2 regions of the Tritonibacter scottomollicae genome follow, and region 2 is predicted to be linked to the other one. Evidence: riboswitches for the same ligand, from Rfam matches in the RefSeq annotation. Region 2 holds a riboswitch; the other holds the start of a gene.

Region 1 (4,531 bases), 2.0 Mb from region 2:
GGGTCTGTTGGTCTCTGCCAATGAAAAAGACCTGATCGAGGACGGTGGCGCCCGCGCCCATGTCATGCTGTTTGAACAGCAGGACGCGCCCGCGGTCTACCCGCATCTGACCTCCGAAGGCATGGACGAGCTGACCGGCTGGGGCGCGATCTCCGGCATGGTGGCGGATGCTGACGGCATGATCTATGCGGTGAACGACAGCTTTTATGGCTTCCAGCCCTCGATCTTCAAGATCGACCCGTCGCAGACCCCTGCCCGTATCATCGATGTGATCCGCATCCACCGCGCCAACGGTGACGCGGCGCAGAAACTGGACCTGGAAGGCATCACGCTGGACGGCAACGGCGGCTTCTACGTCGCCTCCGAAGGACGCACCGAGCGCGCCATTCCGCATGCGATCTACCACGTCACCAAGGACGGTCTGATCAAGACCAACAAGGGCGAGATCACCATCCCGCCGGCCCTGATGAACGTCGAGAAGCGCTTTGGCTTTGAAGGCATCACCAAGGTGGGCGACACCCTGTGGATGGCCGTTCAGCGCGAATGGAAGGACGACCCCAAGAACCTCGTGAAACTGGTCTCCTACAATATCGAGACCAAGGAATGGGGCGCGGTGCACTACCCCAAGGCCGAGCCGGACACCGGCTGGGTGGGTCTTTCCGAGATCACCGCCCATGGTGACTACGTCTACATCATCGAACGCGACAACCAGAACGATCACCGTGCGGTCACCAAGAAAATCTACCGCGTCGCCCTCTCCGAGATGGTACCTGCTCCGCTCGGCGGTGAGCTGCCGGTTGTGACCAAGGAAGAGGTTCGCGACCTGCTGCCGGATCTGAAATCCACCGGCGGTTATGTGCTCGACAAGGTCGAAGGTCTCGCGATCCTGGAAGACGGCACAGCCTGGGTCTCCACCGACAACGACGGCGTCGACGACAGCTCTGGCGAAACCATGTTCTGGTCCTTCAAGGTCGAATAACACCTCGATCACGATCTGACATTGGAGGGGCCCGGGCGGGCCCCTCTTTTTGTTTCGAGACGTGTTTATCAAGGGCCTTGCCCCTATTGCCTTGCGGTCCATTCACCCCAGGATATTGCCGGTTAGAAGAAGGGTCGATCGGAAAACACGGGAGAACGGGCGCGAAGGGGCTTTGTTTTGCGCGCTGGCAAGGGTACGAAGCCCTATTCTCAGGGCAGGGTGAAACTCCCTACCGGTGGTTACAGCCCACGAGCGGCCTTTGCCCATGGCGAAGGTGTCAGCAGACCCGGCGCAATTCCGGGGCCGACGGTCACAGTCCGGATGGAAGAGAATGGAGAGACCCGTGCCGCCGCCTGTGAACAGGGGGAGTCTGGGTCTGTTCGTCTGCCTTGGGTCACATGCGTGCTGAGGAAAGGACGAAACGCAGATGACTCAAACCCTCCCCACCCCGCTCAAGGCGGCTGGCCTGATGGTCCTCGCCGGAGCCTGTTTTGCGCTAGTCAACATTGGGCTGCAATCGGCCACCATGCTGCATGGCGCATCGGCCCCCACGGTGACCTTCTGGCAATATCTGATCGCGCTGCTGTTCTACATCCCGTGGATCTGGCGCAACCGGCTGGCTGTTCTGACCACGCGGCAAATCCTTGCCCATGTCCTGCGTGTGGCGCTGGCGGTTGGCGGCGTGCAGCTCTGGACACTGGGGCTCGCGCATGTGCCGATCTGGCAGGCCATCGCCCTGATCCTGCTGTCGCCCTTCTTTGTCACCATCGGCGCGGGGCTGGTCCTGCGCGAGGAGGTCTCGCTTCAGCGCTGGGGCGCGGTGATTGTCGGCATCATCGGCGGCATGGTGATCCTGTCGCCCTGGTCGGATCATTTTCAGATCGCGGCACTTCTGCCGGTGGCGGCAGCGGCCCTCTGGGCTGCCAGTTCGGTGGTGACCAAGCAGTTGACCCACCGCGACAGCACCGAGACAGTGACGATCTACCTGCTGCTGCTGCTGAGTCCCGCCAATGCGCTGCTTGCGGCCGGCAGCGGTTTTACTCTGCCCGAGGGCACGCTCTGGCTGGTGATCGGGGCCGGGCTGTTGACGGCACTGGCGCAGCATACGTTGGTGCGGGCCTATACGCTGGCGGATGCGGCCTTCCTGCAGCCCTTCGACCATCTGAAACTTCTGTTCAACGTCGGCCTTGGGGCGCTTGTGTTTGGCTTCCTGCCGGACGGCAACATGTGGCTCGGCACCGCGCTGATCTTGGTGGCCAGCGCCTATCTGCTGTCGCATGAGGTGCGGACGAGGCCCGGTTCAGCCGCGCAGGGTGCCTGAGACAAGCTCTGCCAGTATCACCGCATTCTGGTCGCGCGCGCCATCATGGGCGGCGCGGCCAAACATTACCTCCAGCGAGGTGCCGGTGGTCTCCATGAGGGAGGCGGCCCCCAGAAGCTGCGTCACCACGACCAGCGCGCGCGGCATGCCCGCGTCCTGCCAGCGTTGCGTGGCCTGCACCGTCGCCACCAGCCCCTCGAACAGCGTATGAAGCGATGGTCCCGCCTTGGCGGTTGGCAGCGCGGCGTGATCCAGCATCGCGCGGATCAGCAGACGGGTCGGCGCCGGGTCGGCCTGCATCTGCGCCATGAAGGCGGCAAAGAACGCCTCCAGCTGATCCTCGGGCGGACGGTCATCCTGCATCGCGTCGAACAGGAGTTGCACCATCTCCGCCGCCGTCTGCTCCACCGCCAATGCATAAAGCGCGTCCTTGCTGCCGAAATGATGCAGCAGCGCCTGTTTGCTCAGGCCCAGCTCGCGCGCGATCGCCGAAATCGACGCCCCGGCATAGCCATGCGCGGCAAACAGGCGACAGGCGCTGCGGATCAACTGGAACCGGGTGGTCTGAGGGGGAGATGTGTTCATGCCGCCATTAAGGCAGGCGTCGTGCCGCCGCACAACCTACCGCGTGGTAAGGACGCGCAAACCCAACAATAAAATCGCCCCCGGCAAAGGCACCGGGGGCGAGATAACAGGGCGCAAGCGCCCCGGGAGGGATCAGTTCACGGTCGAGGCGATTTCCTTCGGCCGCGATCCATTGGCCGAGGCGATTTCGATCCGGCGTGGTTTCAGGGCTTCGGGCACTTCACGCACCAGGTCGATGTGCAGCATGCCATCGGCATGGCTGGCGCCTTCGACGCGCACGTGATCTGCGAGGGTAAAGCGGCGCTCGAATGCGCGGGTCGCGATGCCACGGTGAAGATAGCTGCGCGCTTCGCTCTCCTCACCCTTGCGGGCGGAGACGATCAGCGCGTGTTCCTTCACCTCGACGTTCAGTTCCTCTTCCGAGAATCCGGCCACGGCAATGGAGATGCGATAGGCATCATCCGCAGTCTTTTCGATGTTGTAAGGGGGGTAGCTGGGCTGCTGGATATCCGAGCTCATCACCCGGTCCATCAGGTCGGCAATCTGGTCGAAACCAACGGTTGCGCGGTGCAGCGGAGCAAAATCAAACGTACGCATGGTTCATCCTCATCGTTGAGCGATAACTGCTATGGAGCCCTCCCAAACGGGACGGGCGGTTCTGCGCCGGGACCCAATCAGTGGCGCCCCAGACACCCTCCGATTTATGAAGGGGCTCCGCAGTTTCAAGAGGCTGCCCCCTCAGTTTGAGATGAATTTTGCGCCCATGTCACGGCGGCGGGGTTCACCCACCTGCACCCGGCTGACCCCATGCGGCAATTGGCTGCCCACATGGGTGCCAGTCAGCTGGGCTTCCAGCAATGCCAGCTCATCGGCCAGCGAGGCGCCGAGCGAGACCGGATTGCCCTCCACCCTTGCCTTGGCCGACACCACAGAAACAATGCGCGGCCGCTCGCCCTCAAAGGAGAACACCGGCGCGCCGGAGGAGCCGAAATCGACATCGCAGGACATCACCAGCACGCCGTCCTGACGTGCCATCACGGTGCAGACCTCCTGCAACGACGGCGCTTCGGATCGGTCCTGCGCGTAAGACACCACCCCGACCCGCGCGCCCTTGCGGGGGCGCACATCGGTTTCGAACGGGGTCACAGTGGTGTTGCGGATCGGGCGCTGCAGTTGCAGCAAGGCGATATCGTTGCGCACCCGCGTCGCCGAAAGCGTGCCATCGTAAACGTAGGAAGGATGCAGCACCGCCCGTTTGACGGAGCGATAGGCCGAGGCCCGCCCGTTGCGCCAGCCGGCCAGAAACTCGATCGAGGTCGCGTCGATCTGCTCCAGCGTATCGCGATCATAGAGACAATGCGCCGCCGTCAGCACCAGATCGGGCGCGATCAACGCCCCGGTGCAAAACCCCTCGCCAAGGCGATCCAGCCGTCCGACCGCTTCCCAGTCGCGGCCCGCATCTGTGGTCTCCAGGCTTTTGAGACGGCTGTCATCGGCGCGCAGATCTGATCCGGCTTGCGCAAGGCCGGACAGCGCGCAGAACAAAGCGCTTGAAATCAATTGCTTGAAAGGCAGCACAGGCACACTCCACATCCCACATGCAGCAGAGTAGCCAGCACCTGGGGCAAAATTTGGGCGCGCGGCGG
Region 2 (4,531 bases):
TCTGCGCAAGGGCGGCGTGTTCATGTACCCGGCGGACAGCCGAGCCGGGTATGAGGGCGGTTTTCTGCGCCTCGCCTATGAGGCCTTTCCCATCGCGTTTCTGATCGAGCAGGCCGGAGGCAAGGCAACAGACGGGGTGACCTCGATCCTGGATCGCACCCCGGACAGCCTGCACGCGCGTGTCCCGCTGTTTTTCGGGGCCGCCGAAGAAATCGACACCCTCGCAGAAGCGCTCGCCCCCGGAACCCAGACCTAGATCCCGCGTCTGGTGGCGCCTTGGCGCCTGCCGCCCCCTCCCCAGAGGTCAGGCTACTTGGCCGAGCGGTGCGCCGAAACGGTGCCCTGCCAGATCCGATGTCCGTTCAAGTTCCGCTTGTAGTGTTGCGCTCATTTCGTGCATGACATTTCAAACAACCTCAGAAGGTGATCTGTACAATGGACTATGGGACGTCGGGCGGCCCCAAGACGGGCAAGAAAAATCCACGCCACACCGAGCACAATGCCAAAGGCTCCAAGGAGAACCCATTTGGTCAGCGCCCGTCAAAGGCGGATCTCTTGGCGCGCATGAAGGCCACAGCAGAGAAGAACAAGCAAAACGCGACAGTAGAGCGCTAAGCCTCTGCAAAGAGCGCAGTGCTGATGGCACAGGCGATCCCGGCCTCAGACCGATGGCGCGGTGTGAAATGCTTTGGGCGGACCCATCTCGCGTCCGCCCTCGTCAGCCAACACGGCAAAGGCGCGCCCCATGCTGGTGCTCATCAGCGGGCGGCGTCCATGATGCGCATCAGCTCTTCCTCGTCGAGACGCACCGGGTTCGCCTTCATCGACGACGAGGATGCCGCCGCCTTGGCCGCCGCTGCCCTCATCTCCGTATCAATACCGAGCGCATCCAGCCCCGGCGCCCCTTGATCGCGCGACCATTCCGCAAGTGACGCGAAAGCTGCATCAGCGCGACAGCCCAGCGCCTGCCCAATCCAGCCCCGAATGTCATCCAGACGCGCCGCGGTTCCGGCATCCGCATAGGACGCATTGGCTGCAAGCCCATGTGGCAGCAGCGCGCCACAGATAGCACCATGCGCTGCGTCAGACAGACCGCCAAGCGGCCCCGCAAGCCCGTGCACCACACCAAGACCTGCATTCGCCAGCGCCAGCCCGCCACACAGCGAAGTCCAGGCCATCGCGTCCCGCGCTGCGGCGTCCTCGCCCACCATCAGGCGCGGCAGTGCCTCCAGCCCGGCCGGAATTGCGGCCCGGCACAGGGCGTCGGTCATCGGGTTGGCGCGTGTGCAGATGTAGGGCTCGATCACCTGCGTGATTGCATCCAACCCTGAGGCCAACGTGACATGGCGCGGACAGCCGTCACTCAGGCTGGGATCAACAACCGCCATGCGTGGCAACATCCGTGCATCCCTCAAACTGACCTTGCGCTGCACCTCGGGCACAGCGATCACCGCATTGCGCGTAACCTCTGCTCCGGTGCCTGCGGTGGTCGGGATCGCTACAAACGGCAATGGCGCGTGATCCAGCGGCAGCCCCTGCCCGACAACTTCGAGATGGTCGATCAATGGCCGGGACGCCGGCACCAATGCAGCAATTGCCTTGCCCGCATCGATCGCCGCGCCACCGCCCAGCGCAACCACGGCCTCGGCACCCTTCGCGCGTGCCAGCTCGACGCCGGCGGCAATCATGTCAACATCCGGCTCCGACGCCGTTGGACAAAGCGTGACGACGCAGCCCGCGCTCTGCAAGGCAGAAACAAGCCATGCCGCCCGCTGCACAGTCGCGCCGGTCACCAACAGGATGCGGCTGCCCAGCGCGGCCATGTCGGGAACCGCCCGGAGTGCCTCTCCCCGTCCAAAACGAATGGCTCCGGCGGTAGCAAACGCAAATGCAGGCAATTCCCCGGACATTCAGACCTCCAGATCCGCGATCATCATCACGGCATTGGCCGCTTCTTCGCCCTTCTTCACGAAATGCTGGTGGTAAAAGCCCAGATGCTCTTCGCTCGGCTGGAAATGATGCGGCGTCAGCGACACGGAGAACACCGGCACTCCGGTATCCATCTGCGCGCGCATCAATCCCTCGACCACGCTGGCGGCAACAAAATCATGGCGATAAATACCGCCATCGACCACAAGCGCCGCACAGACCACCGCGTCGTATTTGCCACTCGCCCCCAGCTTCTTGGCCAGCAGCGGCATTTCAAAGGCGCCGGGCACGTCAAAGGTATCCACCTCTGCGGCCCGTCCCGCCTCCTGCAGACGTGCATTGAAGCCGACCAGAGATTGATCAACGATATCGCTGTGCCAGCGGGCCTTCACGAAGGCGATTTTGAGTGTGTCAGTCATAGAACCATCCTGTCTTGTTCAAATGGTCCCAAGGCATTTCGTACCCGGCCACAGGGGCCCTGGCCACCTGCGACTGGTTCTCTACCATCCGGACTTTAACCGTCGGCTCCGGAATTCCACCGGTATCTGCTGACCCTGCCACATGGCAGGCGCTCGCGGGCTGTCACCGCCGGTGGGGAATTTCACCCCGCCCTGAGAACAAAATCCTCATGGCGGGTTTTGCCCTCGAAGACAAGCCCTCCGAAAACGGACCGCAAAATTCAGAGGTCACAGGCGCCTGATCTAATCACGCCAGTATCTATATGCGGCGCTTGGACCGTGATGCTCTCGGCAATTTGCAGGATCACCCGCCAGTCTCTGCTCTGGCTCCCTCCCAAAAAAAGCCATGTCTATCGCGCCTTAGTCAGAGGGGGTGCCCTCGATACATCTCGGTCATTCAGCGGGGCGAGATGCCTGGTGTCGCCCGTTGCACCACCACACAGAGGCCTTTCGGGAATGATTGCAGAGCACTTAGCCCACATCAGGCGGTGCGGAACGGCGACGGGCGAGCACCGGAAATGTCGCGCGCGACAGGATCTCCCCAGTCTCGGCAATCACCAGCCGGAACGCCCGGTCCGCACGATAAAACGTCACCCGCATGCGTCCGGCATCCTCTGCGACGCCGGTCTCGCTCTGACTGGTGATGGTGCCGTCGCGCATTTCTTGCCGAACCATGTCCGGCGCGATCCCGAATGCCTTGGCAACAAGGGTTGCATCAACAACAACCCCTGCCTCAGACATCGATACCTCTGTCATGTCTGATCTCCTTGTCGCGACGGGCGACGCGCGACGCGCGCGTCTTCGCCTACATGGAAGCGATGCGCAATGATACTCTGACACTTCATAAGTTAAAGCGCACGCCTACACGGCATCGCGCCGCTCAACCTGATTTTAGCAAGGCGGCATATTTTGGATCGAAACTCCGGCTGATCGGTTCGGCAGCCGCCCCAAGCGCCACGGTCCAGGGATCCGAGAGACCAACCAGGATCTGCCGCTCTCGATCAGGTCCCAACAAGCTATTGGTCCGTTCGACAAGCGCCTTGATCATTTCCTTCGGAGCGGTGCCGCACAGGATAACTGCCTGCGGATCCAAGGTGAGCTGTACGATATTGGCAACCCAGGCGAGATAACCGGCAGATTGGTCGAGCCACTCTTCAACGCCCGGATGTTTGTTCCGCAGCAGGGTTGTGATCCGCGCAAATATGTCCGGCGCAGAATGGTTCACGCCAAATCGCGCGCAAAAGCCGCCCAGAGAGAGCAACTGTTCAAGAATATCAGTCGTCAACTGGCCAGGCTTCATGCAGATCATACCAATCTCACCTGCATTTCCGCGCTCTCCGTTGTAGACTTCTCCGTTGATGATCAGGCCCGCGCCAAGCCCGTAGCCGAGGTAGATGCACACCGCATTCTGTTTGCCATGGGCCTGGCCGGTTAGCTTCTCCGCCATGGCCGCCGCCGCCGCGTCGTTCTGCAAATTGACGGACAATCCCGTCGCGGCTTCAAGGCGTTCCACCAACGGATATTTCTGCCAGAAGGCCATGGTGAATTCTTCGGTGGAAACTCCGGCCTGCGGGCCGAATGGTCCGGGCATCGCCACCCCCAGCCCCACGATCCGCTCCATCGAATTCGGATGGCGTTGCTCCAGTTCGTCGCGTGCGCCCTGCACGAGCTGGGCCAGCTCGATCATTCCCGCCCCCGGGTCCCCGGTCGAAACCGCGACATCACGCCTGACCTCGACCTCACCGACAAGGTTCACGATGACGCATCGTGCCACATGCCTGTCGATCTGCAGCCCGACGGAAAATGCTCCCAACGGGGCGAGCGCATAAGGAATTGCCGGTTTTCCGCGCCCCTCAAGGACGGCTTCCTGCGCAGCAACCAACCCCTCCTTTTCCAGATCTTCGATAATGTTGGACAATGTTTGCTTCGCAAGCTTTGTCGCCCGCGCCAGGGCTGCCCGCGACAGGGCACCATTGACCCGGATCGCGTCGATCACCACGCGCCGGTTGTGGACACCAGCGGCGCCTGAAGACGTTCCAAACATGGCGTGAATCTGAGGTACGGGCTGCTTCATCAAAAATACATTGACAGCTGCGAAGTGCTTCTGCAAGCATTAAGTCCACCACTTGGACTTAATAGCCGGA

What was found. Region 2 has a riboswitch for FMN ahead of R1T40_RS03145 (6,7-dimethyl-8-ribityllumazine synthase). Riboswitches for the same ligand answer to the same signal wherever they lie in the genome.
Region 1: another riboswitch for FMN. It lies ahead of R1T40_RS13720 (DMT family transporter); the one in region 2 lies ahead of R1T40_RS03145 (6,7-dimethyl-8-ribityllumazine synthase).

The regions. Positions count from the first base shown of each region.
Region 1 covers NZ_CP136704.1:2,750,908-2,755,438, forward strand. Annotated here, with positions in the region: gene R1T40_RS13715 (esterase-like activity of phytase family protein) at 1-979, shown strand, start outside; FMN riboswitch at 1,181-1,316, shown strand; gene R1T40_RS13720 (DMT family transporter) at 1,407-2,300, shown strand; gene R1T40_RS13725 (TetR/AcrR family transcriptional regulator) at 2,280-2,885, opposite strand; gene R1T40_RS13730 (Hsp20 family protein) at 3,018-3,482, opposite strand; gene R1T40_RS13735 (trypsin-like serine peptidase) at 3,624-4,469, opposite strand.
Region 2 covers NZ_CP136704.1:529,564-534,094, reverse strand. Annotated here, with positions in the region: gene R1T40_RS03160 (class 1 fructose-bisphosphatase) at 1-256, shown strand, start outside; gene R1T40_RS03155 (hypothetical protein) at 436-615, shown strand; gene R1T40_RS03150 (iron-containing alcohol dehydrogenase) at 759-1,910, opposite strand; gene R1T40_RS03145 (6,7-dimethyl-8-ribityllumazine synthase) at 1,911-2,348, opposite strand; FMN riboswitch at 2,421-2,552, opposite strand; gene R1T40_RS03140 (DUF6522 family protein) at 2,859-3,143, opposite strand; gene R1T40_RS03135 (ROK family protein) at 3,268-4,431, opposite strand.